DNA from 3 places in the Planococcus sp. VCh962 genome. Region 2 is predicted to be linked to each of the others. Evidence: a T-box and tRNA genes for the amino acid it is inferred to sense, from the RefSeq annotation. Region 2 holds a T-box; the other regions hold tRNA genes.
The links. A T-box is a leader RNA that pairs with one kind of tRNA and senses whether it is charged. The one in region 2 lies ahead of leuS (leucine--tRNA ligase), so its partner is inferred to be a tRNA-Leu.

Region 1: it encodes a tRNA-Leu, which carries the amino acid that the T-box ahead of leuS (leucine--tRNA ligase) is inferred to sense. The anticodon was not compared.
Region 3: it encodes a tRNA-Leu, which carries the amino acid that the T-box ahead of leuS (leucine--tRNA ligase) is inferred to sense. The anticodon was not compared.

What each region holds. Positions count from the first base shown of each region.
Region 1 is NZ_JBYLHS010000007.1:200,612-210,690, reverse strand. Features, by position in the region: gene AC3AQ9_RS16990 (metal-dependent hydrolase family protein) at 1-384, shown strand, start outside; gene AC3AQ9_RS16985 (DUF47 domain-containing protein) at 557-1,174, shown strand; gene AC3AQ9_RS16980 (inorganic phosphate transporter) at 1,190-2,188, shown strand; tRNA gene AC3AQ9_RS16975 (tRNA-Leu) at 2,299-2,382, shown strand; gene AC3AQ9_RS16970 (hypothetical protein) at 2,661-3,194, opposite strand; gene AC3AQ9_RS16965 (cation-transporting P-type ATPase) at 3,658-6,321, shown strand; gene AC3AQ9_RS16960 (VOC family protein) at 6,396-6,776, shown strand; gene solA (N-methyl-L-tryptophan oxidase) at 6,863-8,014, shown strand; gene AC3AQ9_RS16950 (AAA family ATPase) at 8,113-9,072, opposite strand; gene AC3AQ9_RS16945 (C45 family autoproteolytic acyltransferase/hydrolase) at 9,180-10,079, shown strand, end outside.
Region 2 is NZ_JBYLHS010000001.1:1,439,551-1,449,629, forward strand. Features, by position in the region: gene AC3AQ9_RS07275 (DeoR family transcriptional regulator) at 147-368, shown strand; gene AC3AQ9_RS07280 (pseudouridine synthase) at 531-1,244, opposite strand; gene AC3AQ9_RS07285 (putative polysaccharide biosynthesis protein) at 1,254-2,861, opposite strand; gene AC3AQ9_RS07290 (BaiN/RdsA family NAD(P)/FAD-dependent oxidoreductase) at 3,053-4,318, shown strand; gene leuS (leucine--tRNA ligase) at 4,705-7,116, opposite strand; T-box leader at 7,157-7,362, opposite strand; gene AC3AQ9_RS07300 (3-oxoacid CoA-transferase subunit B) at 7,408-8,061, opposite strand; gene AC3AQ9_RS07305 (CoA transferase subunit A) at 8,079-8,771, opposite strand; gene AC3AQ9_RS07310 (MDR family MFS transporter) at 8,912-10,079, opposite strand, start outside.
Region 3 is NZ_JBYLHS010000002.1:129,105-139,183, forward strand. Features, by position in the region: gene AC3AQ9_RS08125 (GNAT family N-acetyltransferase) at 1-169, shown strand, start outside; gene AC3AQ9_RS08130 (hypothetical protein) at 462-719, opposite strand; gene AC3AQ9_RS08135 (TcaA 3rd/4th domain-containing protein) at 1,220-2,650, opposite strand; gene AC3AQ9_RS08140 (zinc ribbon domain-containing protein) at 2,807-3,319, shown strand; gene AC3AQ9_RS08145 (zinc ribbon domain-containing protein) at 3,309-4,880, shown strand; tRNA gene AC3AQ9_RS08150 (tRNA-Leu) at 5,028-5,111, opposite strand; gene AC3AQ9_RS08155 (tyrosine-protein phosphatase) at 5,405-6,172, opposite strand; gene AC3AQ9_RS08160 (LCP family glycopolymer transferase) at 6,772-7,689, shown strand; gene AC3AQ9_RS08165 (S1C family serine protease) at 7,892-8,833, opposite strand; gene AC3AQ9_RS08170 (nuclease-related domain-containing protein) at 9,019-9,957, shown strand.

The DNA of each region.
Region 1 (10,079 bases), on a different contig from region 2:
GAAAGTATGCCGGAATACGCGGTGGAGAAAGCCCGTGATATTGTGGAGGTCCATAAAGAAAGTATAGCAAAAGCCTATAAAGCAGGAGTGAAAATTGCAATGGGGACTGATGCAGGGGTAATGGCTCATGGAACCAATTTGCGAGAGCTTGGCCTAATGTGTGATATTGGAATGTCTCCGATAGAGGCCATTGTTGCAAGTACTAAAGTGGCAGCGGAATGCCTGGGATGGGACGATCAAATTGGAACAGTCGAAGCAGGAAAGTTAGCGGATTTAATCATTACAAAAGCCAATCCCCTTGAGGATATTCGATCTCTCGAAAATACAGAAAATATTGTGGTCGTGATTAAAGATGGAGTAATTGAAAAGGACATAAATCCATAAAAATTTCACTCGCCAAATTTTTAAGGAATCGCAGAGCAGCTTTTCAGTTGTCGAATAATTTCGTATTGTTACAGCAATGTAAATTTATATTAATATAGTATGAAATTAATGTAAAATAGTATATTATAAAAAAGCTCAGAATTTAATTTATGAATATAGCGGAGGTAAGAAGATGGCTTTCAAAAAGAAAGATAAGTTTGCAGTTTTGTTAAGTGAAATCGCATTGAATTTAAAAGAAAGTGCTGCTTATTTTGCAGATTATAAGCTAAGAGAAATCAGCGACTTGAAAATTTTCTCTAACACGATGAAGGATTATGAAACCAAAGGTGACAATTACGTTCATACAGTTATCCAGGATTTGAACCAAGCTTTCATTACACCGATTGAGCGGGAGGATATCTTGTCGCTTGCAATGAATATGGATGATGTTTTGGACGGCTTGGATCACACAGCTTCCATGTTTGAAATGTATTCCATTGTTAATGCCGATGAATTTATGCTGGAATTTGTTGAAGCGATTCGTTTAAGCACAATCGAAATCGAAACTGCAGTAGATTTGATGTCTTCTAAAAAATTGCCTGCAATGAGAGAGCATGCAATAAAAATTAAAGACTACGAATCGAAATGTGATGTCACTAGACGCCACGCCATCAAGCATTTATTCCAAACGGAAAAAGATCCGATTCGCATCATGCAATACAAAGAAATATATGAAGAATTAGAAGAAATTGCAGACCATTGCCAAAAGGTAGCTAATACATTCGAATCAATAATAATGAAAAACGCTTAAGGAGCAAGATGACTCATGGATATGGTTCTGCTTTTAACGGTATTAATTGTCGTTTTTGCTGTAGTCTTTGACTTCATTAACGGATTTCATGATACAGCCAATTCAATCGCTACTTCGGTTTCAACAAAAGCACTGAAACCGCGCCATGCCATTTTACTGGCTGCTATCATGAACTTCGTAGGAGCTATGGCATTTACTGGCGTTGCTAAAACAATCACGAAAGACATTGTGGATCCGTTCACTTTGAATAACGGGACAGTCATTATTCTTGCAGCCTTGCTGGCTGCAATTGTCTGGAACCTGATTACTTGGTATTATGGCATACCAAGTAGTTCTTCCCATGCATTAATTGGCTCTATTGCGGGAGCAGCCATTGCAGCAGCTGGCTTTACAGCACTGAATTATGCAGGGTTCTTAAAAATTCTTCAAGCATTGATTTTTTCACCAATTTTAGCGTTTGTTGCCGGTTATATCGTCTACAGCATTTTTAAAGTGGTGTTTAGAAACCACAATCTCACCAGAACTAATCGGAATTTCCGCTTTGTCCAAATCGCGACTGCGGCTTTGCAATCTTTTTCACACGGTACAAATGATGCCCAAAAAGCAATGGGGATCATAACAATGGCTTTGATTGTAAATGGTTATCAGTCTTCTGATGACATTCAATTCTGGGTACAGTTCGTGTGTGCGCTTGCGATGGCTCTAGGGACATCAGTAGGCGGCTGGAGAATCATTAAAACAGTTGGCGGCAAGATTATGAAAATACGTCCGGTTAATGGCGTAGCAGCGGATATTACCGGTGCTGCGGTTATCTTCGGTGCGACGTTCATCCATTTGCCAGTCAGTACTACACATGTCATTTCTTCATCTATTATGGGTGTAGGAGCTGCCCACCGGCTTAAAGGTGTTAAATGGGGAACGGCACAAACGATGCTGATCACATGGGTTATCACAATGCCGATTTCTGCATTGTTGGCTGCTGCTTTTTACTTCCTTCTTAATCCTTTCCTATAAGACAATAAAAAGAACTTTGAATTTCAAAGTTCTTTTTATTAATATTATCGTGAAAAACTATTGGCGTTTTAACTCATGTATGTTATATTTATTAATGTCCTTTTTGACATGCCGGCGTGGCGGAATTGGCAGACGCGCGGGACTCAAAATCCCGTTCCTTCACGGGAGTGTCGGTTCGACCCCGACCGCCGGTATCTATTCCATCGCATTGCCAAGTGATGGACTTTAGAAAGCCCCTGTTCTGAAATACTCAGAACAGGGGCTTTTTTGTGTTTATAAAAGAAGTTAGCTGTTTATGCCTGTGTTGTTTCTAAATGAAGCTTCTTTTAATGGTTTTGGGTATAGGAATAAGTATAGCTGAAGGACGATATATGGAAACTGTATTTACTATTTTTTAGTTCTTCATTCAGAAAAGCCGGTGCAGAAAAATTACACTTCTGCACTGGCTTTTTTCGTGATGGATCTTACCCTGTTATTTAGCATATTTACAGCTTACGCGTTTGTTCTCCGGTTTAAACATTCCGTCTGGATTCTCTTTGAAGAGCCATGCGTGTAAGTCGTAGTGCTGGCCTTTAGAGCCATCATGGTTATCCATTGGCCCTTGGAATTTCTGGTTGAATAATACTGGTGTTTCATCAGTTTCTTCTGCCGGTACATACCATTCAGCGGCGACTAGCTTATAGCTTCCGTCTTTCAATGGTTCATACACCAAGATTTCAGGTTTTCTGATATGAAGTTTTGCATCATCTGCTCGGCTCGGTTTCATCAAGTGAATGCCCATATTAGGTACACAGTGCCCAGGTTTTAATCCAGTGAAACCTTCATCGAGTGCGACTTCAATGTCCCGATACTTCTTAAGTGCTCTCTTGCTGATGGCTAACTCCTTCCGAACGCTGTACTTGTAATCGCCGTCATCGTCATCGTGGTGGTGTGGATGTGCACTGACCGTTGACATGGCAGACAGGCTGAGAAAAGCGACCATGAGGGCGACAAGAAGCCTTTTCATTGTACTTCCTCCTTGATAAATATTTGATATATGTATCAATAAATTAATGTTATTTTTTCACCTTCATTATATACCTGATAACTAAAAATGCAATATAATTTTGCGAATAATCAGAATATTTTAGACTATTCTTTTTGCAATGTTTTTTATTGATCTGCTATTTTCGTCAAAACGAAAATAAGGAACTGATAAAAGAAAAAGACGAAGAAGGCAAACAGGAATTACAGAATATTGTCTTGTTATATCTACAGGATTGAAAGGAATGCAATGAGCAGAAGTTGAAGTAATAATCAAGAGATGAAAAAAAGGCAGTAGGGAGATGAAAAATGAAGATTAATTGATTGGATCACTGAGGTGTTAGCGGTAAAAAGTATTGAATACCTTAATAAGTTCCAGGATGAATTTTGAGAGATTGGAAATTAATTCATTTAGAGAAAATGGAAAGGCTGAAAGGGGCGGTTCCATGCCAACAATAAACTGGCATCAACTTACGTTGAATGAAGTTATCGAAACGTTGCAGACAGATGAAAACAAAGGTTTGACAGAAGAAGAAGCTGCAATGAGGAGCAGGGAATCAGGATTGAATGTGCTTCCGGAACCGAAAAAAGAACCAGCTATTTTGCGCTTTATCAAACATTTTAAAGATGTATTGATTTACGTTTTAATGGGCGCGGCGATTATCACCATTCTACTGGGGCATTATCTTGATACATTAGTCATTTTGCTGGTCATTGTAATCAATGCAACCATCGGGTTTATCCAAGAAAGAAAAGCGGAAAAGGCATTGGAAGGCATACGGGAAATGCTGTCCTTAAAAGCAACAGTGGTGCGGAACGGTACAAGAGTGGTCATTCGTTCTGCTGATCTTGTATCAGGGGATATCGTTGTTTTAAGTGCAGGAGATAAAATCCCTGCAGATATTCGTATTTTCGAAGCAGTCAACTTGAATGTAGAAGAATCGTCTTTAACAGGAGAATCAGAATCGATAGAAAAAATTAGCAAAGCTTTGCCAAAAGAGACAGTTCTGGCTGACCGGCGAAACATGATATATGCTGGCACTTCCATTTCTTCAGGTTCAGGTCTTGGAATGGTAGTTGAAATTGGCAATAACACGGAATTGGGGAAAATCAATGCCTCTATTTCCGATGTGGATCAGTTGCAAACACCATTACTTAGACAGATTTCTGAATTTGGTAAAGTTATTTCCGCTATTATCTTGATAAGTGCAGTTGTGATGTTCTTTATCGGTTATATTTTTCATAATTATGGAACAGCAGAATTGCTGCTGTCAATTATCGGTTTAACAGTGGCAGCGATTCCCGAAGGGCTGCCAGCAGTCCTGTCGATCATACTGGCAATTGGTGTACAAAGGATGGCGGGAGAGAATGCGATAGTCCGCAGTTTGCCTTCCGTCGAAACCTTAGGTGCCGTCTCGGTTATTTGTTCTGATAAAACCGGCACGCTGACTAAAAATGAAATGACCGTCACATCGATTTTACTGGAGGACGAAGAATTTGTAGTGACGGGCACAGGTTATTCTCCGGAAGGCACCATTTTAATGAATCATCAAGAAGCTCGTCTTGCAGAGTTTCCAGCATTAAAGCAGTTCTTAGCTTGCGTTAAAACAGTCAATGAAGCAGATTTAACATGCAATGAGCAAGGCCACTGGGTTATCAGTGGGGATGCTACGGAAGGTTGTCTCATCACTTTGGCAGAAAAAGCGGATGAAAGGGTCGATAAACTGAAAAGTTTATCTAAAGTTCCATTTGATTCGTCGTATAAGTACATGGCTTCACTCGTAGAGGTGAATGGGGGGAAAATCATTTTTGCGAAAGGAGCTCCTGAACAAATCTTTAACATGGCAGAATTAGAAGCAGGAACTGAACGATGGATGAGCTGGCAAAAGAAAATACAGGAACATGCGAAAAAAGGAGAACGGTTAATAGCAGCTGCTGTAAAACCGGTTGATTTTTCTGTCAAGAGCATTAGCCACGCCGACATGGATACCGGATTTGAAATAATCGGCCTGGCAGGAATTATTGATCCGCCGCGCGAAGAAGTCATCGACTCTATCCAGCAATGTAAAAAAGCGGGGATCCGGGTCAAAATGATTACGGGCGACCATAAAGATACAGCAATGGCAATAGGCGCTAAAATGGGCATCGGCGGAAATGGCCTTGCATTAGAAGGCAAAGACTTGGACCGGATGGGGGAAGAGGAATTGGCTGAGGCTGCATTGAAATACGATATTTTTGCTCGGACCAGCCCGGACAACAAATTTCAATTGGTTCGAGCCCTTCAAGCTGCTGGGCGTATTTGTGCGATGACTGGAGATGGAGTAAACGATGCACCGGCTTTAAAAAGGGCCGATATTGGTGTGGCGATGGGCATCAAAGGGACGGAAGTATCAAAAGAGGCAGCAGAGATGGTTCTGGTGGATGATAATTTTAATACGATTGTCAAAGCGGTCAAAGAAGGCAGGCGTGTTTACGATAACTTGAAAAAGACGATTTTGTTTATCTTGCCGACCAATATGGCGGAAGGCTTTTTAATTTTTGTCAGTATCTTGTTCGGAACAGTGATGCCATTGACTCCCGTGCAGATCTTATGGGTCAATATGATTTCAGCTGTCACGATTTCCATGGCGCTCGCTTTTGAAAAACTGGAGCCCGGTGCTATGAAAAGGCCGCCCCGAAAGCCGGACACGAAGCTATTGAGCCGTTATTACCTTTTTCGTATCGCCTTTGTTTCTGTCGTGATCTGCGGAGGGATATTATTTATGCTGGCGGAAGTAAGGGATGAGAACTATGATACAGCCATCCTGCATACAATGGCGCTGCAAGCATTGGTGATTTCTCAGTTGCTGTATTTATTTAATTGTAGAAACGAAAAAGGGTTTGCATTAAACCGGGATTTCTTTTCGAATAAAGCCGCTTTTTTGGTATCCGGCATTTTAATCGCTGTGCAGTTAGCAGTCACTTACGTTCCTTTTATGAATGTTTTATTGGGAACCGCAACACTTACAGTAGAACATTGGACATGGCCTCTGATTATTGGTAGTAGTGTGTTTGTTATTGTAGAACTGGAAAAATGGGTAGTCCGCAAATTTTTTACGGCATCATCATAAGAACTGAAGTATCTGAACGACGTAAATTAAAGTAATAATAACTGGTGAAGAACAAGCGAAAGGGGATACGGGACATGAAAATCAACCGGCTCGATCATTTGGTCTTAACTGTAACGAGCATTGAAGATACATGTAAGTTTTACCATCGGGTTTTGGGAATGGAAATCAATGCATTCGGGGATAATAGAAAGGCATTGAAGTTTGGAAATCAGAAAATCAATTTGCATGAAGCTGGAAATGAATTTGAGCCGAAAGCTAAGACTCCTTTGCCTGGAAGTGCCGATCTTTGTTTTATAACGGATATTCCTCTCCCCAAAGTTATTCAGCATTTAAAAGATTGCCACGTCAAAATCGAAGAAGGCCCAGTTAAAAGGACGGGAGCAACGGCTTCGATTTCATCCGTCTACCTTAGAGATCCTGACGGAAATCTTATCGAAATTTCTAATTATAATTAAGTATTCACTGGGATTCATTTTGAAAGGATATCTCTTTATTCGTATGTCTTATATTATAGAAGAAATTAATTGCAGGAGGTCATTGTATGAATTATGACGTAATTATTGTAGGCGCTGGCTCAATGGGCATGGCAGCGGGCTATTATTTAGCAAAAAAGGGAAAGTGGGTATTATTGCTCGATTCGTATGATCCGCCACATACAGAAGGCTCTCATCATGGAAGCACTCGTATCATTCGACATGCTTATGGGGAAGGAGAAAGCTATGTGGAGATGGCTCTGCGGGCACAGACCTTGTGGAATGAGCTTCAAGAACTGTCAGATGAAGAACTATTTATAAAAACGGGAGTCATTAATATTGCACAACCAAATTCCATTTTTATTCAAAACGTTCTCAAGAGTGCAGAAAGATATTCATTGAATGTTGAGCAATTAACAGCAGAGGAAATCAACCAAAAGTGGGAAGGCTTCCAAATACCTGAAGGCTATATAGGCTGCCATGAATTGGATTCAGGTGTATTGATGAGTGAAAACTGCATTAGAGCATTTAAAACAGGGGCATTAAAACACGGTGCTGTCCTAAAAGTTAATACCCCTGTCACTTCCATTTCCATTTTTGATGACCATGTCCAGGTGGCAGCAGCAGATGAAAGTTTTACAGCAGATTCACTAATTGTCACACCAGGTGCTGCAGCCAGAAAGCTGCTTTCATTGATTGGTTTAGAATTGCCTTTGCAAGAGCTAAGAACTACTTTTTCCTGGTTTGAAACAGATGAAAACATTTATCCTGCCAATCGTTTTCCTGCTTTTACTGTTGAACTGCCTTCAGAGATGTATTACGGTTTTCCAAGCATTAACAGAACAGGTGTTAAAATCGGCAGGCATGATGGTGGACGTCCACGAGATATGCGCAAACCTCCGGAAGCATTTGGAACTTATAAACAAGACAAAGAGGATGTCAGCCGTTTTGCAAAGCGGTATATGCCTAAGGTTGGCCAACATCATTCCGGTAAGCCGTGTACTTATACAAACACTCCAGATCAGGATTTCATTATTGATCAACATCCTGATTATGAACATATCGTTCTTGCCTGTGGATTTTCGGGCCATGGATTTAAATTCAGCAGTGCCGTTGGGGAAATTCTAAGTGAGTTGGCAACAGAAAAACGTCAATCTACACTCGATATTAGCCCTTTCGCTATTAAAAGATTTTCAATTAATAAACCACCCAGGAATTGATCCTTTTTCATCAGCCGTATTTTAGAAATGCATTCAATACACCTGCAAGCAAAGAAGTTAAGCCAATAGAATGTATACTATTATCCTGTATTGCGGTTTTATTCTACTGGATCTTTCATCTTTTCCAGTAGAAACTGGAGCCGTCCGAAATTTTCTTTCCCGATTCTGCGCTTTATTTTCCCGCGCTTCATCGCTGATGCTTCTCTATGTTCATCAATTAGCAGAAGTACATCAAAAATGAACGGTTCTGCGTATTGGAGGGAAGAAAGAATGGGATAGGACAGGTACATCGAGACATGGCCGTGGCCGTAAAAATTATCCTTTTCAATTGGCAATCGTTTTCGGACATAAGGCTTACCGATATCATGAAGCAGTGCAACCCAAGACAAAATTTCCCGTTCTTGGGGGTCTTGGATTTCGAGCTGGACTTGTTTGAACAATTTATACATGCGATCAACGATTTCGTTCATTTCTTCCTGGTTGATGAGCGCTTTGGTTTCTTCAAATGATGCATATAATGTCAAAATTTCTTGAAAAGACACGGTTTCTTTTTGGATAAGCTGCCGGATTGTTTGGATATCGATGGGCGCCAAAGAAGGCTGGAAATCGGATATGATGCTGACTTTATTAAACTTCTCATCTTTTCTTGGGAAATGGAAAGACCGGATATAGCGTTCGAGAATTGCTTCCGGCACATGTTCTCGTTCATTTCTCTTCCGATTTCGTTGTTTCAGCATTTCATAAGGAGTAAAGAATACAACTGCCTCTGTTTCGGCTTCAAATTTTTGGATCCGATTCAGGAAGCTTTTCCTTTTTGAAGAAGCCAAGTTGGTGGCATCGTAAATGACGTGGTGGCCGGCCCCAAGAGAAGAAACGGTCTGTTGGTACATTTCTTCAAACACTTCGCGATGATTGACGGGTTGCCCGATTTCAAATTTGCTTTGGGCGATGCGATCTGACGACAGATGGACCCAGCCTGATTCGATTTCTACCATTCTTCTTGCATAAGTTGATTTCCCGCTGCCTGGAAGGCCAATCAGCATTTTAAAGTGGGGCATGTTCTCACTCCTCTCAAACCGTATTTCTGTTAGAACACTCTCCTTACTTGTTATAATAACTGAATATCATAAAGTGATTACAGTGAAATGGACTGAGGAGGGCACATATGAAACAAATACATAGCGACATCCTGCAATTTAGAGGGACGCATTATGATTTTGGCTGGATGCAAGGGCAGCTTTTGAAAGATTCGATTACGCTTGAAAACCGAAGAAAACAGTGGAAAGTGAAACGCCCGAGATTTAAAATCGATGTGGAGGAAACCCATGATGCTTTTAAACGTTTTGCACCAGGTATATGGCAAGAATTGAATGGTTTGCGTGACAGCCTGGAATTGCCGCTGGAAGAGATCCTGCGTGATTTTGGAGGCTATCGGATCGATGCCATGCCTTCAGGCTGCTCCATTGTTACCGGAGATGGTTTCATGGTACGGAATTATGATTTTCATCCGCAAACCTACGAAGGGCGTTTCAGTCTGTTCCAGCCAACAGATGGCGGATATGCGGTCATTGGGCCGACATCACGGATTATCGGGCGTATGGACGGCATGAACGAAAAAGGTCTGGCAATGGGCTATAACTTCACCCACCGCAAAAAGCCTGGCGACGGTTTTGTTTGTTATATGATTGGCCGCATCATACTGGAGACATGTGCGACGATACAGGAAGCAGTGGAGTTAGTGAAAGAAATTCCGCACCGGGGCTCTTTTAGTTATGTAGTCACGGATACTAGCGGCGGGACCTTTGTCATTGAAGCAAGTCCAAGAGCGGTTGACGTACGGCAAACGAATGTTTGCACCAACCATTTCGAAATCCAGACTGTTGAAAACCGCAATTACTTAAAAGATTCCTATCAGCGGTTGAGTGCAATCGAGACACAGCCTGATCAGACAACAGACGCTTATAAAGCATATAAGCTCTTTACTGATCCGGGTAAAGGTGTGTTTTCATTGGATTATAAGAGCTGGGCTGGCACAATCCATACATCGGTTTATTTGCCTAAGAAT
Region 2 (10,079 bases):
TCAAATTGTCAGATAATACTATTTGACAGATTTTTATAAAAAAAGGGGATGTCTTTGGCTTTTATTTCAAGACCGTTGAGTATACCTCAGCATATCGTCCGCTAGTCTTTGCCTATTGGAAAAAAGATGAAGGAGTGGTTCTAATATTGAAACCAACAACTGATCGCATGCTAATTCGAATTAAAGATATGTATAAGTACATCCGTGATAACGGAACTGTAACTACGCAAGATTTAGTCGATGAATTCGGCATCACTCCTCGCACCATTCAAAGAGATTTGAATGTGTTAGCCTTTAACGACTTGGTAGAAAGTCCAACTCGCGGCAAATGGACAACGACGCATAAAAAAGTCAAAATGACATCGTAAAAAAGCTCAAGCGCCCATTTAAATTTGAGGCATAAGACGATTTGGCGAAACGGCGCTTTTTGCCAGAAAGCCGGAAAGCTTACATCCCCAGAAACTGGACGCTGGAGTCTAGACAACTCAAAGATGCTCCCTAAACAAAGAAAATGACCGCAACAGCTGCGGTCATTTTCTTTGTTTTAATAATTCGATTTCCTCTTCAGCCAAATGGCGGTATTCCCCGAGTCCAAGCTCCGGATCTAATTCCAGCGGCCCCATGGACAATCGTTTTAAATAAGTCACTTCTTTTCCAACACTCTGAAACATCCGTTTCACCTGGTGGAACTTTCCTTCAGTGATCGTCAATTCAATTTCGGACACCGCACCGCTCTTCAAGATTTTCAGCTGTGCTGGCTTTGTAACATAACCGTCGTCGAGCATAACGCCCCGTTCAAAAGCTGCTCCGTCTTCAGGAGTTACCATTCCGTCTATCACGGCGAAATATCTTTTATCGACATGCTTTTTGGGAGACAATAATTCATGCGCCAATTTGCCGTCGTTCGTCAGCAGCAAAAAACCTTCTGTATCTTTATCGAGCCGGCCGACCGGAAACGGCTCGAAATTGCGCTCCGCTTCCCCTAACAACTCGATTACCGTCCTATCATAATTATCTTCTGTCGCCGAAATCACGCCTTGCGGTTTGTTCATCAACAGATAGATAAATTCCGTGTACTCCACCTTTTCCCCGCTGACTGTTACAAAATCCGCTGTTTCATTAACGTGGACTTTCGGGTCACGCACCACTTCGCCATTCACTTCCACAGCTTTTGACTTCAGCAAGACTTTCACTTCTTTTCGGGAACCGTAGCCCATATTCGATAAGAATTTATCTATACGCATAATGTCCTCCTAGAAACCGAATTTCCGTGTATATTTGGTCAAACGCTCTCCCAGCAGCTTTTGGGCAATGCCCGTTTTCAAGCTGATAAAGCCATAAACAGCTCCGCCGATACCACCAACGATTAAAATGCGGACAATCGAATGGAGTTTCGTGTCCATGCTGATAAACTGATCGATTCCAGTCATAACAAGGAACACAATTCCGGCCATCACCAGGTTCAATAAAACGATGAGGAATAAGCGCCGTACAACCATATTTGAACGGTAATTCATTGTTTTTTTGATGACTGCTAAATTCATGCCGATTGCTACAAGATAACCTATGATGGTGGCTGCAATTGCCCCATCTGTTTCAAAGCGTTCAATTAACGGGGTATTCAATGCCAATTTTAATAATAAACCAACCAATAAATTTAGAATGATCCACTTTTGCTGATTGATCCCTTGCAGAATTGACGCTGTCACCGGGAACATAGCAAACAGAATCGCCACCGGCAAATAATGAGAAAGAATTTCTGATCCAGGCGCACTGATTTCATAGAATACATGGTATAGTTCGTCAGACAACATCGTCATTCCGACAACTGCCGGCAGTGTCAAGAACAAGAGAATCTGGAACGTTTGATCCAAAGTCCGGTTAACAGACTTGTATTCTTTATTCGTGAAGTATTTAGTGATCAACGGAATCAGCGCCATCGAGAATCCGGTAGCAAGCATCACTGGAATCATCACCAGTTTATGCGTTGTTAAGTTCAGCATACCTAAGTAAACACTCGAGTTGGCTGCATTATCTGTTGTGCTCATCGCATTGTTGAACGTCAGCATATCGACAAACTGGAACAACGGATTGGCAATTCCTAAAAAAACAACCGGAACGGCATAGATTGCAATTTCTTTGTACATATCCCGCAGCCGTACATCGTAGGATTCAACCGATTTAGCGCGAAGTTCGTTGTACTCCGGCTTTTTCTTTCTCCAATAATAAAACAGGACGAGAACGCCCCCAAGCGCCCCGACAAATGCGGACAGCACTGCAATCTGCACAGCGGTTTTCGGAGTACCGCCAAAGACATTCAGAACCAGGTAGGCTCCTCCAAGCAGAAACACAATACGGATGATTTGTTCAATCAGCTGGGACACAGCTGTTGGCATCATAAAATTGTAGCCTTGGAAAAATCCGCGGAACAAACTCATGAACGGAACGACAATCAAAGCGAAACTTACCCATTGAATCACTTCTTTGACGTCTTGGACGGTATGGACTTTTTCATTTTCATTGATTGTAATTTCAGCAAGCGGACCTGCAAAGAAATAAAGAATCAAAAACGATGCAAATCCTGTAATCATCATGGTCGTCAGTCCGGATTTCAATAATCTTCTGCCGGTTTCATAATCTCCAAGCGAATTATATTTTGCGACGAATTTCGAAAAAGCGATCGGCGCTCCCGAAATTGCCAGTGACAGCATTAAGTTATACGGTATGTAAGCATATTGGTAAAGGCCGATATTTTCTTCCCCTACCATATCGTAAAACGGGATGACATAGATGACTCCAAGGATTTTTGATAAAAACAAACCCATGGTTAATATAGCAGTTCCTTTTATTAGCGTTGACATTTTACACTTCCTGACATGTTCAATATAAAGAAAAACTTGCATCAGCATGGAAATTCTCTTCAGCCATCCTGATTGTTATAGCGGGATAAAAAAACAATCTACACGATAGTGTACACCTATAAAAGAAATTACTCAACGAGTTTTCTCCCATGGTGTATACTGTAATAAAAACGAAAGCGAGTTCTTATTTTATGTATGACGTTATAATTATCGGCGGGGGTCCCTCAGGATTGATGGCTTCCATTGCTGCGGCTTCCGAAGGCCAAAAGGTTTTATTGATTGAAAAAGGTAAAAAGTTAGGCAAAAAATTGGTCATTTCAGGCGGTGGACGCTGCAATGTGACCAATCGCTTGCCTCTTGAAGAAATTGTGAAAAACATTCCGGGCAATGGGCGATTTTTGTACAGTCCATTTGCTGTATTTAATAATGAAGACATCATCGCATTTTTTGAAGGCCTGGGCGTTTCATTGAAAGAAGAAGACCATGGCCGCATGTTCCCGGTTTCGAATCGTGCCCAAGATGTGGCAGATGCCATGTTCCGGGAAATGGACCGGCTGAATGTCAAAGTGCTGCTGGATTCTCCTGTAAAAAAACTATTGATGACTGATGAAAAAGTGACAGGCGTACGCCTCCATTCCGGAGAAGAATTTACGGCGAAAGCCGTTGTCGTTGCAGTCGGTGGAAAAGCGGTGCCTCAAACCGGTTCAACGGGAGACGGGTACCCTTGGGCGGAAAAAGCGGGACATACGGTTACCGACCTGTATCCGACTGAAGTTCCGTTATTGTCGAAAGAGCCATTTATCGTCAGCCGTGAACTGCAAGGCCTCGCCCTCCGTGATGCAGCGGTATCCGTGCTGAATAAAAAAGGCAAAACACTCGTTACGCATCAAATGGACATGCTGTTCACCCACTTCGGCTTGAGCGGCCCAGCGGTGCTCCGCTGCAGCCAGTATGTTGTCAAGGAAATGAAGAAAAACGGCGGGCAGCCTGTGGAAATGCGCATCAATACGCTGCCGGAAGAAAATGCCGAATCTGCATTTCAATTGCTTCATAAAATGATGAAAGACGAGCCGAAAAAAGCGGTGAAAAATGTTTGGAAAAGCATCACACAAGAACGCTGGCTGCTGTTTTTGATGGAACGTGCTGGAATCGATCCACAAGTGGTCGGCGCAGAGCTTGCAAGCGATAAAGTTCGTGCATTTGCCCAGCAATTGACGGCTTTCTCGATGTTCGTCACAGGCACTCAGCCAATTGAAAAAGCATTTGTCACTGGCGGCGGGGTGTCGATTAAAGAAATCGAACCGAAAACTATGGCTTCACGCAAAAAGCCCGGCTTGTACTTCTGTGGGGAGATCTTGGATATCCATGGCTACACCGGTGGCTATAATATCACTTCCGCATTGGTCACTGGAAATGTTGCCGGCAGAAGTGCTGCTGCATTTGCCCATATATCATGATAATGTTTTATTTGCCGCCCTTGATTATGTGGGCGGCTTTCTATTAGGACTGAAATGATGGGAAAAAGATGCTGTTTTTGAAAGCTTATACTTTAAGATTTTATTTATCTGCGCTTAAAATTTTTTATCGTCGTTCCAAATAATTTTTCTTCACTCTCGATAATTCATTTCAGTTCGGCGCATATATTCGGATTCAATATGTCCGGTTACTTGCGGAAAATTTGACTTTACTTGCGGAAAAATAGAAGTCACTTGCGCTTTCACTAAGTTTACTTGCGGTATTTCGAGGTTTACTTGCGATACACCCCAATTTACTTGCTGATAAACAAAAAAGCCTGTCCACTAGCATTCAGCTGGTTCGGACAGGCTTTTTAAATTTCTCTTTATTACGCAATTACAACGTTTACTAATTTCCCTGGAATCGCAATAACTTTACGGATTTGTTTTCCGTCAGCCGCTTTCACAATTTGTTCATTCGCAAGCGCTGCTACTTCCAATTGTTCTTTCGTTGAGTCTTTAGCAATGACAAGTTTTGTGCGGACTTTGCCATTTACTTGAACAACCACTTCGATTTCGTCATCAATCATTTTCGACTCATCGTATTCCGGCCAAGCTGTATAAGTGATCGATTCGGCGTAGCCCAATTTTTCCCATAGCTCTTCAGCAAGGTGTGGAGCAATCGGTGACAAGAGTTTGACAAAACCTTCTACGTATTCTTTCGGTAGCGCCTCTGCTTTATAGCCTTCGTTAATGAAGACCATCATTTGAGAAATAGCCGTATTGAAGCGAAGCCCTTCAAAATCCTCAGTTACTTTCTTAACTGTTTGGTGATAAACTTTTTCCAGTTTGCCATCATTTGCTTCAACCACTTTGCCGCTCAATTGCTCTTCTTCAATCAATAGGCGCCATACACGGTCAAGGAATCGGCGAGCGCCGTCAAGTCCGTTTGTGGACCAGGCGATGGATGCCTCAAGCGGCCCCATGAACATTTCATAAAGGCGAAGCGTATCGGCTCCATGGCTTTCGATGATCTGGTCGGGATTTACCACATTGCCTTTGGATTTCGACATTTTTTCGTTGCCTTCTCCCAAAATCATTCCTTGGTTGAACAATTTCTGGAACGGCTCTTTTGTGGAAACTACACCGATATCGTAAAGCACTTTATGCCAGAAGCGCGCATACAATAAATGAAGAACTGCATGTTCCGCTCCGCCAATATAGACATCAACCGGAAGCCAGTGTTTCAATAGTTCCGGGTCGGCCAATACTTCATCATTTGTCGGATCGATATAGCGCAAATAATACCAGCAGCTGCCTGCCCATTGCGGCATGGTATTGGTTTCGCGTCTCCCTTTCATGCCTGTTTCGGGATGAACCACATTGACCCATTCCTCGATATTGGCAAGCGGGGATTCGCCTGTGCCGCTTGGTTTGATGTCAGTGGTCACTGGAAGCATCAATGGCAAGTCTTTTTCTTCGACCGGTGTCATTGTGCCGTCTTCCCAATGGATGATCGGAATCGGTTCGCCCCAATAACGCTGGCGGCTGAACAGCCAGTCGCGAAGGCGATACGTTATTTTCTTCTCGCCGACGCCATGCTCTTCCAGCCAAGCAATCGCTTTTTCGATCGCTTCTTTTTTGTTCAAGCCGTTCAAGAAGCCAGAGTTGATCAATTCGCCATCGCCTGCATAGGCTTCTGTCGAAATATCCCCTCCTGAAACCACTTCAACAATCGGCAAATCGAATTGCTTCGCGAATTCATAGTCGCGTTCGTCATGCGCAGGAACTGCCATGATGGCACCAGTTCCATAAGTCGCAAGCACATAATCCGCAATCCAGATTGGCATTTTTTCGCCGCTCACCGGGTTTATTGCGTAAGCTCCAGTGAATACGCCACTTTTGGATTTCGCCAAATCTGTGCGTTCCAAATCGCTCTTTGTTTTAACTTCATCAATATATGCTTCAACCGCTTCTTTGTGATCAGGAGTTGTAATTTCTGCAACCAATTTATGTTCTGGCGCCAAAACTGCATATGTTGCACCGAAAATCGTGTCCGGGCGCGTGGTGAAGGCACGGAACGAATGGCCGTTTCCATCTACTTGGAATTCAAGTTCCGCCCCTTCCGATTTTCCGATCCAGTTGCGCTGCATGTCTTTCAAACTTTCAGGCCAGTCAAGCTCGTCCAAATCTTCCAGCAAACGATCCGCATATTCTGTGATGCGCAGCACCCATTGGCGCATCGGACGGCGTTCTACCGGATGGCCGCCGCGTTCAGAAACGCCGTCGACCACTTCTTCATTGGCAAGGACTGTTCCAAGTGCCGGACACCAGTTTACAGCCACTTCATCGACATAAGCCAATCCTTTGTTGTAAAGCTGGATAAAAATCCATTGAGTCCATTTATAATATGAAGGATCCGTTGTATTCACTTCACGGTCCCAGTCATATGAAAATCCAAGTTCCTGGATTTGGCGCTTGAATGTCGCGATATTTTTTGCCGTGAATTCAGCCGGATCATTTCCGGTATCAAGTGCATATTGCTCAGCAGGAAGGCCGAATGCGTCCCATCCCATCGGATGAAGAACGTTATAGCCCTGCATGCGCTTCATGCGGCTCAAGATATCCGTTGCTGTGTATCCTTCAGGATGCCCTACATGAAGGCCGGCACCTGATGGATAAGGGAACATATCCAAAGCATAGAACTTCGGTTTTGAAAAATCCGTCTCCAATTTAAACGTTTTATTTTGTTCCCAATATTTTTGCCATTTCTTTTCAACTATTTTGTGCTTAAATGTCATCTCTATTCCTCCTCAAAATAAAAACTCCCGTCCCTCTTAAATAAGGGACGGGAGTTTCCCGCGGTACCACCCAAATTAGCGGCTGTCCGCTCAACTTGACTCCTTAACGCGGAAAACGGTGTATCTTACTCAATTTCACATACACGGACTCCAAGGTGAGTTCAATTGCTCTAATCGCCTGCTTGCACCAACCGCCGGCTCTCTTGGGAATAGAAACAATTTACTGATCCTCTTCACTGTCATTTACTATTACTATTCATTCTAGCGGAGCCACCGTTTTTTGGCAATACATTAAGAAACTTTCACATTTTCCGTATTTAACGGCGCATCGGTTGAATCGATGATGTCCTGCACGGAGAATCCTTCGAACACTTCTGTCAGCACCAAGCCCGTTTCTGCCACTTCAATTACCGCTCGTTCCGTGATGATTTTATTGACGACGCCTTTTCCGGTCAATGGCAAATCACATTGCTTTTTGATTTTAGGCGATCCGTCTTTTGACACATGATCCATGATGACAATGACTTTTTTAGCGCCATGAACTAAATCCATTGCGCCGCCCATGCCTTTGATCATTTTTCCTGGAATCATCCAGTTTGCCAAGTCACCATTTTCTGCCACTTCCATGCCGCCGAGAATTGCAACATCGATATGCCCGCCACGGATCATCGCAAACGATTCAGCGCTTGTAAAAAAGGCAGAACCCGGAATCGTGGTAACTGTTTCTTTGCCTGCGTTGATTAGATCCGGATCGACTTCATCTTCTGTCGGATAAGGGCCGATGCCAAGCAATCCGTTCTCAGATTGAAGCACGACGCTTTTATTATCTGAAATGAAATTCGCAACCAGTGTTGGCATGCCGATGCCCAAATTGACGTAATCGCCGTCTTTGATTTCTTTTTCGGCACGTCTTGCAATTCGTTCTCTCACTAAGTTTTTATCCACTGAGTTCCCGTCCTTTCTTATACAGATCGAGTCGTTAACCGTTCAATTCGCTTTTCCTGTTTTGCCTGCAGCAAGCCTTGTACATAGATACTTGGCGTTTGGACATGGTTCGGATCGATTTCACCGATTTCCACGATTTCTTCCACTTCGGCAATGGTGATTTTCCCTGCTGCAGCAGCCAGCGGATTAAAGTTTTGAGCCGTTTTGTTATAAACCAGATTGCCCATCTTGTCGGCTTTGGCAGCACGCACCAATGCAAAATCAGCTTTCAAAGCATGTTCCAGCACGTATTCTTTGCCGTCGAATTCCCGGATTTCTTTGCCTTCTGCAACGGTCGTCCCGACCCCTGCCGGAGTAAAGAATGCGGGAATGCCAGCTCCGCCCGCACGCATTTTTTCTGCAAGCGTCCCTTGAGGCGTCAGTTCCACTTCAATTTCACCGGACAGCACCTGGCGTTCAAATTCTTTATTCTCACCCACATAAGAACCGATCATCTTTTTGATCTGTTTATTTTTAAGCAACAGCCCCAGACCCCATTCATCCACGCCGCAGTTATTCGAAATAACGGTAAGGTCTGTCACTCCTTTGTCCACGAGCGCTAAGATCAATTGTTCCGGAATTCCAACCAAACCGAACCCGCCCACCATAATCGTGGCGCCGTCCTGTATTTGTTCAACTGCTTCTTGAGCAGAACCATAAATCGGTTTCATTTAAAGTGGCCTCCATTCCATTTTGCAGAATATTATTTAAATAAAGCGCTTTCTTTATAATTTAACCAAACTCTCCCATAAAACGCAATATGAAGAGAGCCGAAAGACGGAGTTCCCTCTATCTTTCGGCTCGGGATAACTCAATTCAAGTTTTCCTGCAGACTCTGTTCCTGTGCTTGCTTTAATGGGCGGTCGTATAGCAAAGATGTCACGATGGCCACCGCCACCAATAAAGTCACCAGTATAAATAATGCCGGCATGCCATATAAATCGACCATCACGCCGCCAATCAGAGGTCCAACCATACGCCCTCCTGTGGCAACGCTATTGACAATTCCTTGATAGAAGCCTTCACGGCCTTTTGGCGCCAACTGATCGGCCAGCGCCGGAACTGCGGGCCAAACAAACATTTCTCCAATTGTTAATATCACCATTGCGGCAATAAACATTGAAAAATCCTGTGCGAACGCCACGACGATATACGAAACCATCATGATCAGGATACCGATCACCAATTGGCTTTTGATATTATCTTCAATTTTTTTCATGATTGGCCGAATAAACGGCTGGCCAGCCACAATCAAGAAGCCGTTCAATGACCATAAAAAGCTATATTGCGTTAGCGTAATGCCAATTTCCTGTGTATAAGCGGAAATGGTCGACTGCCATTGCACATAACCGATCCAACATAGAAAATACCCGATGGAGACAATCAACAATGCATAAAAAGGTGCGCGATTGCGTATTTTCTTTCCTTCATTGAATACAGAAGTATGTGCTGAAGGAGAAATCGACATCGATTTAAATCCAAATAATGCGATAAAGAAAAACAGGACGTACATTGCCAAATTTGCGGCGAATATGTAATCAAAGCTATAGGCAGCTAAAAAACCGGCCATTGCCGGTCCGATTGCCACGCCCACATTCTGGGCCAAGTAAATGGCATTAAAAGCTTTTCTCCCGCCTTCCGGCCAAACTGTCCCGACCATGGCATACATGCTTGGAAAGACAATTCCTCCACTAAAACCAATAATCGTATAAAAGATGACAAACGGCAAAAATTCATGCCATATGGTAAGCCCTGCCAAAGCCAGGATAGTTACAATAATTCCGCTGATGATGGACTTATAGCCACCAAATCTATCAAAAATTGCTCCGCCAAGCAAATTTCCGATTACGGCAGCTCCTGCGTTTGCCATTAAAACGAGTCCGGCGATCGACAAAGATTTCCCTAAATGATCATATATATATATTGCAGTTAAAGGCCATAAAAACGAATTTCCCGTTACGTTGACGAGCATTCCGATG
Region 3 (10,079 bases), on a different contig from region 2:
GGATGAACAGTTGGGCAGATTCAAGCGGAATTTCACGAAAACAGAACCCCTCGATTTTTTTGCCGGAAAAAAAGTGAGGAATGAAGCGGTTTATGAGAAATTAGTCCAATATAAGAGGGACAACGGGGGTATAGATAAAGTCAAATTCTTCCCGTTGTATAGGGGATGAGTTGAACACGGAGGAAAATGTGCGTGTTATGGAGATGGAGCCGCCGGTGAAGTAGACGGGCGGCTTTTGTGTTTCCGTTTCTTCCATAAGTTCCCCTTAGGTTCGGCACAATTATGATTATTCAGCAGGCTAAGACATAAAAAAACACATGAAGAATCCGCTCCATTATTGAATTTGCCGGATTTTCCTATACGATTTCGGTATTACCAGAATTGTGTCTGACACAGGGGCGTGATTTCAATTCAATTTCAAAAAGAGTGCCATATAGACACTCCTCTTTCCAGATTAACATTTATTTCATCAATTTAACGTATACACCAGTGCTGCCATCTTCTCTGACTTCTTCCGAAAAGCTCATCGTTGGATAATTCTTCTGCAATTCTTCGTTTGGTTCCTGGAAGATCACCACTAAAGGACGCAAAGCGATGTGCTGGTCAATTTCAGCAAGCTCTTTCATAATCCCCGATTCATTGGCTTCGAAGTAGTTTTTCACTTCTTTCAACTCATCCGGACTCAATAGTTCTTCAATAGCTTGTGTATTTAACTCCATCGTATACCCCTTTCTCCACATAAATTAATGCATTCACCATTAAAGAATCCTTCTGCTTTCTTATTCCCTCGTCAGGTATAAAAAATGCATTCTTTTTGACTTAAAATTTTGGATGGAGAAAAGGGATATAAACTAAATTGATGATGATACGACTCTGGACTAATCACCGTTAAAGGAGACGGATCAAAACGAGCGGATCGATGAAGAAAAATAATCGTATGTCCTATATGGTGTAATATTAAAAAACATAAAAACAAATAAGTGCCACAATAACCTCCTGATTACAGTTTAGAACTAAAAAGTTAATTGGATTTAAAAATTTTATCCAATTAGTATACTTATGCTTCTTCAAAATCGATAAAGCTTGAATTTTTGCTGACGTCTAGGGGAACAATCAGTAAAATTCGTGAAATATAAAAGCCACCTCCTGAAATCTTTTGATTCCGTAGGAGATGGCTTTTTCCTGATTCAATTAAATGAACTCATCTGCTTCAGTATTATTACATGGGTACTTTTTCAGAAGTAAGCTGGTCGATTTCTTGAATATAGTACTGGTCATTTTTGTTTGTCACCGTATACGCTTTGGTTTTGTTGTATCTTAGGCGATCTTCAGACGAATCAAAATAGAACATTTCTGCTGTCGTCACTACGAATGTAGTTTCATCTATTACTTTGAAGTCTGTAATAGTGTTAGATTGAAAATTGTAGAAATAATAAGTATCCATTGTATAATGGCGATTGATATCAGCTAAGTAATCTTCCTGGATTTTGCTTCCGGTAGGAAAATAATCCTCTATATAAGAGAAATCTGCATAGTTCAAAGCCGATTCAAATGCCATTCTAAAGCTATCCACATAAGCGGACACACTATATTCATGCTCTTCTTCCAACAACTGCTTTTTATGCTCTTCTATTTCCTGGGTCCGTGCAGCTGCTATTTTTTCCTGAATATGAGCAAATTGAACATGGACCGTATCTGATTCCACTTTCGTTGACACGCCTTTTACTTTTTCACCTTTGTCATTTTCCGTTTCCGCTGTCACTTCTACTGTACCATTTAACGGAAGAGGTCCGATTGATTTCAAGTCGCCTACAGCCTTTTTAGTCGATTTTCCATTTACCCATAAGATAGCTTCCGGCACATCGGAAGTGACGTTTACAACGCTTGCTTCTATATCCGGGCTATAGCTGTACCTGTTTTTGCTGTCTCCAGTTACATCAATTGATCCTTTCTGGGCGATATCCCCATACTCACTAGCCACTGTCGCGCTCCATTGATATTCACCTGGCAAGAAATTACCGACTTCGATGACTTCTCCTTTATCCCCTTTTACCGTTTTTTCTGCTAATGTAACCGTCATCCCGTCAAAGGGTATTTCCATCTCTACTACAGTAGGTTGAATCAAAAAGCTAACTTCTTGATACAGTCCTAAAATTACTGGTTTCTTAGTAATGGAGATCAATTTATTGCCTTCCGAGTCTAAAATTATATTCGACAGTCCATCCTCCTTTAAACGGGCTGCTTCTGATTTCATTTGGTCCCGGATGTCCTCCCAGCCTTCTTCTTCCATAAATGAATAAAAGCCAGCTGCATTTTCCGTTGTTTTTTCAGGTACTTCAAAATAGCTTAGGAACTTCGATTCTTCTCCTGAAATATAGGAATGATTCATTTCTGCAAGTTTTTTGGATACGTCATATTTAGATTTTAGAAATAGGTGCGTACCGATCAGGCCAATCAAGAGGACTGCAATTGAAATCAGCATCGCGACTTTTCCTTTTTTTCGCCTAGAAGAAATTACAGATTGCGTCTTTTTGCCTTCTTCGCTGTTAGGTTTTTCCCCTTCTTTTTCCAAGATAAGCGGTTGGCCGCAGCCTACACAAAATTTTTCATTTCCTTTTCTTTCCGCCCCGCACTTTGAACAATTTTTCATTTGGTTCCCTCACTCTTTTTTAACTAAATATAACATAAATATGGTTATTTAAGAACATTATAATATTATTTATAATAATTCAATAGTTCTATTAAAATCGTTTTAATGATATTATTTAACTACTTAATAACCAATCTTTTTACTGGAGGAATTTTAATGAGCGAATTTCAAAACAAAGTAGGTGGAGGCTTGAACATGATTCAAGGTTCTTTGCAACAAGGGAAACAAAAACTTCAAACAGCCCAGGAAATCAGCCAAATTGAACAAACATTAAGCGGCTTGCGCCAAAGGCGCCAAGAACTCATCGTCTCACTTGGGAACAAAGTTCATAAGAAAGTACGGTTATACGAATTGACCGACAGCGAGTTTTCCGGAATTTCAGCTGATATCGAGGCCTTAGACAAAAAGATATACCACCAAGCCAAGGCTGCTGCGGATTTGAAAGCGACGAACGAAAATATGTATATTTGCACTTCTTGCAACTCTGAAGTCATGCCTTCCGATAGGTTCTGCGGCTCGTGCGGAACGCCCGTCATCCTGCCGGAAACCATTGAAGAAGCTTTGAAAACTTGCAAGCAATGCGAAGAGGACATTCCAAACTCCGCTTCATTTTGCCCGTGCTGCGGCCACGTAGCTGTAGCCGAAAAGGTGGCTTCTGATGTTTTGTAAAGAATGTGGAACCAAACACCCAAGCTTTATCAACTATTGCCCCAACGATGGGCAGGAACTAACGGCCTCTCTACCTTTTGCTGTCGGCCACAAAAACACAGGGTTCTGTGGAGACTGTGGAAGTTCCATATCTGCTTCAGCACAATACTGCCAATCGTGCGGTGAATCTCACCATGTGTTAAAAACCGGCACTGTAAAAAAAGTGGAACCATCCATGATAACCAAGAAAAATCTCAGCCCTTCAAAGCTTATGATTGAACCATTTTCTACAAAAACCTTCACTTCCATTTTAGTTGCTTTAGGCATTTCCATCGTATTGATGATGGTTGCTGCATTTCTTTTGAAAACAGAAGTAGAAACGGCATTAATTGAAAGCGCGGATGGCGAACTTACTAGAGGCCAACTTCATTCGATTGAAAATTATTTAAGCAATGAGTTAGAAAGTGAATATGACATTAACCTTGAGTTGCCGAATATCTACAATATTTTCACTTACATTTCTTTTATGCATGGAATAGATTTTGAATTGACCGGGGAAGTCCAAGAAGACGATAGTGACTTTTTCCAATACGGGGTTGAAGTGGATGCCCAAAACTTTTCCGCTCCTCTTTTAATGATAACTTTCGTATTGCTGGCGTTAAGCGGAATTGCTCTTGGCTACTTGATAAAAAGAAATCGCCTTCAGATGTGGCAAGCCATTGCGGGTTTTAGCTTGTTATATGGAATCTTCATTGCTGTTTCTTCCTTTGTCGCCAGTTTCAGCTACACCAACAGCATAAACAGTTCGTATGCCAATATTTCCTTAAGTTTTGCCGGGAAGTTCCCGATTATCGAATCTTTCTTTTCCGGCTTAATATTGGCCGCTGCGATTTCGGGTTCTGCCGCATTAATGGCCGTATATGGCAAACAGACCATTCACTTTTTGCAGACAAAAGCCTCCTATGTTCAATACTTGTCTTTTGGTCTGCTGATCATTCTAGGTGGCCTATTCACCATGGCTGTCATTACATTTATAGCTCTCAGCACTTCACCTGCAGCTGATATAATCTTTGAAACCTTTGAATTGAGCAGCATCGCTTTGTTCGGATCATTCAGCATATGGATTTGGGATTTAGCCCACCTGCTGCCGATTAATTTGACCATGAGCGAAGTCGGAGAAACTGAATCTTACACCTTCCATCTGCTTGAATCGTTATCGGATAACCAAAGTGAAATTGTCGGCCTGTTTTTCATCAGCGAAGCATTTCCATTATGGGTAAACTTAAGTTTCCTGCTGCCGGCTGCATTGCTTATTGGTGCGGGATACATGCTTTATCATACGCACCAGTCAAAGCTTGTCGAGACATTGAAATTTAGCGCACTATACGGATTTTTCATGGTTGTTGTCAAACTATTCACCAGCTTGAAATTCTCCATGAATTCATCAAGTTTTGATGACCTTGATGAATTTGTAAGTGCGCGCATACACACAGATTTGCTTACGGTCTTTCTTATATCCGCTATTTATGCCCTTGTCTTTTTCAATGTAGGCGGATTTCTGAAGCGCTATTTAAGCGAATAACGCTGCAGGCGCCATTTTCCAAAATCCCATTAACTGATGGAACAACGAAAAAACCGTTTCAAGACAAGGAAACTTCCCTTGCTTGAAACGGCTTTTTGCTATTGAAGCGGTTCTGGCCAATTCAACTCCAACGGTTTGATTCAAGAATGCGGACGAAGGGAGTCGAACCCTCACGGTGTCTCCACCACTAGACCCTGAACCTAGCGCGTCTGCCAATTCCGCCACATCCGCATGGTAAGCTTATTAATCACTTTCTTGCCATTATTATGCCTTTGATGTCCCTTAAAAATCAAGCTGTAATAAATCGAACACATAAAAAAGCTCGGCTTAAAGTGCTTGCCTCCCTGGAACGCTTCTTATTTCGAAACTTTTTCTTTGATGGTATTTTTAAATTCATTGCTTTTTCTTTATAATCGTCTTTATTTTCTTCCTAATGGGCTTTGCCCATTTCAATCGATTTGTCTTTCAGTCCATTCAGCTTATCCATAAATGCCAAATTGAGTGTCCTTTCACATCCCCCGGTTTCACTTAAATATTTTCCACCAATTAGTTTTTGGTATATCTTGCGGCTCCAATATATTTAAATTCTCGTTTATTAAAATGCGTTCGTTATTTTCAAGCATGAAGTCGACCACTTCATGCCGGTTTTTCTTCGCTAAATAATTAAGCCCTTCATTAAATAGAAAAGTTCTGGTTTCCAAGTTGTGGACATCTGAACCGTAAACATGGATTAAGTTGGCATCGAGCAACGTCATCGCTGTCCGTTGAATCGCTTTGCCAAAACTTCCCGCTATCGATCCGGCCGTCACTTGGGCTACAGCACCGTGAAGCACTAGGTTCTGAAGCCGTTCGGGTTTCTCGATGATTCCCTGGTTGCGTTCTGCATGTGCAATTATGGGCACATAGCCTTTTTCAATCATCTGCTGGATGATTGCCACGGTATAAGCCGGAACCCCGGAAGATGGCAATTCCAGCAGGACGTACTGAGATTCGGCAAGCGTCAACGCTTCACCTGCTTCTAGACGGTCTATCAGTTTCTCCGACAGGCGGCATTCCTGTCCGCTGTATATTTTAATCGGCAAGTTTTGTTCTGCTGCATACGCTCTCGTCATTTCCAGCTGTTTTTTCAAAGCCGTTACATCTGTTTTAAAATTCGGATGAAAAGCATGCGGCGTTGCGATAATGCCGCTGATCTGCTCTTGTACCGCTTTCTCCAGAAGCCTTTTTGTATCTTCCATTGTTTCTGCGCCGTCATCCAATCCGGCCAGGATATGGGAATGCGTATCAATCATTGGACTACCTCCTCTTGCTTAATAAAAAATGAACCATTTATACTGAAGATCCTATAGTTTAATTTTTTCTAGCAAAGAATAAAAATTGCATATGCCTTGCCAATAAAATATTTGGATGCCGCAATTGATATGGAATGAAACATTAATTTAGAAACGCTCCTGCTTATTCTTACCTTTAAGTCAATTTATAGTTTTTTAAATTTTACAATAATTAATTTTAGTATAGCATCTTTCATTTGTTAATATTTCTTAATCTAAATAAATTATAAGAGAAAAGAAATTATATGGTATATTATGTTTAGAAAATTCCTGGTGGATAAACCTCTTGTAAACGGAAGGTAGCCAGGCACGAAATGAAGAAGTCTTCTCAATTATGAATAAAGTATTTCGTTACTTTACAACGGCATTTTTTCACAAAACCAGAAATTTCTTTGGAAGAATTTGCATTACTGTATGTTTTTGCGTATATTAATCTTTGGCCTTTCTAGCCAAGATGACTGACGCTGAATGGATCATTGGCTAAATAGAAGAAAGCAATTCAAATACAATGCAGGCTAATTTTAATCAACTATTTTATTGCCGGATGACGGAGGAAAATAATGAGCAGAGTAAAACAAAAAGCTAAGAAGAAAAAACGGACTTGGATTTTTGGAATCTTAGCCCTAATTTTAATAGGAGTCGGAATTTATATCTTCACAATATACAGCAGCTTTTCAAGTGCGCTTGATAAAATTCATAGCCCCCTAGATCGGGAAAAATCAGATTTGCGGGATGAAGAAGTAGCGTTGAGTGATCAAGTCCCATTTTCTGTGCTGCTGCTTGGAGTCGATGAGCGCGAAGATGACCGGGGCCGCTCCGATACAATGGTGGTCCTGACTGTAAATCCTGAAGATAAGTCCACAAAAATGGTATCCATTCCCCGGGACACGTATACAGAAATTGTTGGGCGCGGCACAATGGACAAAATCAACCACGCTTATGCATTTGGCGGCATCGAAATGTCCCTGGCGACCACCGAAAATTTGCTTGATGTTCCGATTGACTATGTCGTTCAGGTAAATATGGAAGGCTTTAAAGATATAGTCGACGCAGTTGGCGGTGTTAACGTTGACAATGCATTGGCATTTGATAATTTCGAAGCCGGCAATATCCATTTGGATGGCGACGATGCTTTATCTTATGTCCGGATGAGAAAGCAGGATCCACGCGGTGATTTCGGCCGCCAAGACCGCCAAAAGCAAGTGCTGCAAGGCATCATGAATGAAGGTGCTTCTGTAAATAGTCTGGTCAATTATCAAGATATCTTCACGGCTCTCGGCAAGAATATCCGAACGAATATGTCGTTTGATGAAATGGTCGCTGTACAGAAGAATTACCGGGATGCAGTCGGTACCGTTGACCAATTTATCGTAGATGATGGGCATGGTGAAACGATAAACGGCGTTTGGTATTACATAATGGACGACGCTGAACTGGAAGAAATTCAAACAATGCTTAAAGAACATTTGAATATGTAAAAGCAGAAAAAGGAAAGCCTTCGATTTTAGAAGGCTTTCCTTTTGGTTAGGGGATTTAAGCTGGTGCTTCGCAAATGGTTCTTTTACTGCAATTTCAACATTCTGTCATTGAAATAAAGTTTTTACATGAAAATAAAGACTAGCAATATTTTAAACTGATGTTTTCTTAGCTTTAATTAGCAGCTTTCAGGTTTTAGAAGAATCAGCCGAAACCGTCATAAGTGTCATAGACTTCATCCACTTCCCTTTCGGTCATGGGGTCCGCAGCCCAGCCTCTTAACAGTTCATCCATCGAATACATCGGAATCGAAAAGCCGATGGCGTTGCCGTCGTTCAATAGCAATGCATTGATGCCGATGACTTTGCCGGTTACAGCGTCGATGAGCGGGCCGCCGCTGGAGCCCGGTGCGATTTGGGCATCAATCTGGTACATGTCTTTGTACAGGAATTCATGGTCGAAATCCCGGTCCGTGCCGGTTAAGTAGCCGATTGCTGCGGTATTTTCCAAGCCGGACGGGCTGCCGAGCGCGATGACTTCTGTCCCGACGTCACTCGGGTTTTGTTCGATTTGGAGCGGCGTAACGCCGGCAAAGGCATCGACTTGGATCAGCGCGATGTCATAGGTTTCCGAGATGCCGATGACTTTCCCTGGCTTTTCTACACCCTCAACTGTCCGAACTTTGACATCGTTGTAGCCGATGATCAAATGGGCGCTCGTGACGACAGTACCGGTATCGGTAAATAGAAAGCCGGAACCGTACCCAGAACCGGTCTTGATGGTGAAGACTTTTTGCTGGGTTTCTTTGATGATGTCTTTTTTGGCCTTCGTTCCAGGAGCTGATTCTTGCGTGTTTTGCGGCGGAGCTGTGCTTTCTGTCACCACTTCTTTAATGGGCGGGTTGGTTTCAGGCTGTGTGGCGGTTGCGTTTTCGACTGCTGCTGAAGGTTGGTCGGGAATAGGCGGGTAGAATATTCTTGCTGAGCCGAATCCTGTGCCGAGCAGCAGGATGGCAGCTACGAAGAAATTCAAACGCTGGCGTCTTTTCTGTTTTCTGATTCGGGTGGTGCGATCCAGTGGCTGGCCGCAGTTGAGGCAATTTTTCGCTGTCAAATTGTTCATGCATCCGCATTTCGAACAAAACATAGCGGCTTCCCCCTACTCGATTAGTTACTGTCTATATACCCCTTCGAAAGAAAGATAGTCTGTTGTGACCAGCAATATTTTTAATGATGCTCGGCGGATTTTTTTGTTAGGAGGATGGGTTTATTTCATTTTGTCGCACTATGTCTTTCCTAGTATTGGTATACTGTGGCAAAAGGAGTGATGCGATGTTTATGAATGAACGGGAAGCGCCGCTTTTGCTGGAATCGCTGCCCCGGCTGATGCATCGGCTAAAAGCAGGACACGCGGCACATGAAGATATTTCTGCCGACCATTACAAAGTGAGAGCCGGATTTGGCGGCGAACAGCGGGTTGATGAATTATTGAAGCGGATGCGCTGGACAGAGTCCTTTGTCGTTGTCGCTGATTTGCAGCTGGCTGATTGTTTTTGCCAGATGGATACGGTTGTATTGATGCCGTATTTTGCTTTGGTGCTGGAAGTGAAGAATTATTCCGGGACGCTATCGTTTAATGAAGAAAGTTTTCATATGAAACAAGAAACGCGCGACGGCAAGCTGATCGGCTATAACTCGCCTGTGACGCAAGCCTGGAATGCTCGTGAGGAATTGCTGGTGTTATTTCAGCGGTACGGTGTTCATCTGCCGATCTATACGGCTGTTGTGCTGCCATATTCTTCAACACTCATTGAAGGCATACCGAAAGAAGTGCCTGTTATTTATGGATATTCGCTGAACCGGTTCCTCTCCACCCTCCCCCGTACCGGACCGCCGATGCCTCCTCTGGAAATGGAGCGTGTCGGCCAGCTTCTCATCGATCACCATTCACCTTCCCCCAAGATCAACTATCAAGATGTCTACCGTTTTCAATTGAAGGATTTGAAAAAAGGCGTGCTATGCAGTGGCTGCGGAGCCGTTGGCGTGCGAAAAAGTGAGCGCGTGCATGTTTGTGTGAAATGCCAATTGGTTATTCAGGATGGCTATTGCCGCGCCTTGGATGACTGGTTCGAATTTGTGTCGCCTGTCATTACGAATGCCCAGTGCCGGGAGTTTCTCGGTTTGAAGGATAAGCATGCGGCCGGTTATTTGCTGCGGAAGATGGGTTTAACTTCGAGTGGAGATTCTGTTCAGCGGGTTTATGGGAGATAAGTTTATGTTAGGGGCCAGTCGTTGGTGCGACTGGCTTTTTGTGGTTTTGGTGGATGGGTTTCTTCTATATTATGTGGGAGGTTTGGCTGGGTTACGACCTTTTCAGGTTGAGTTACGACGAA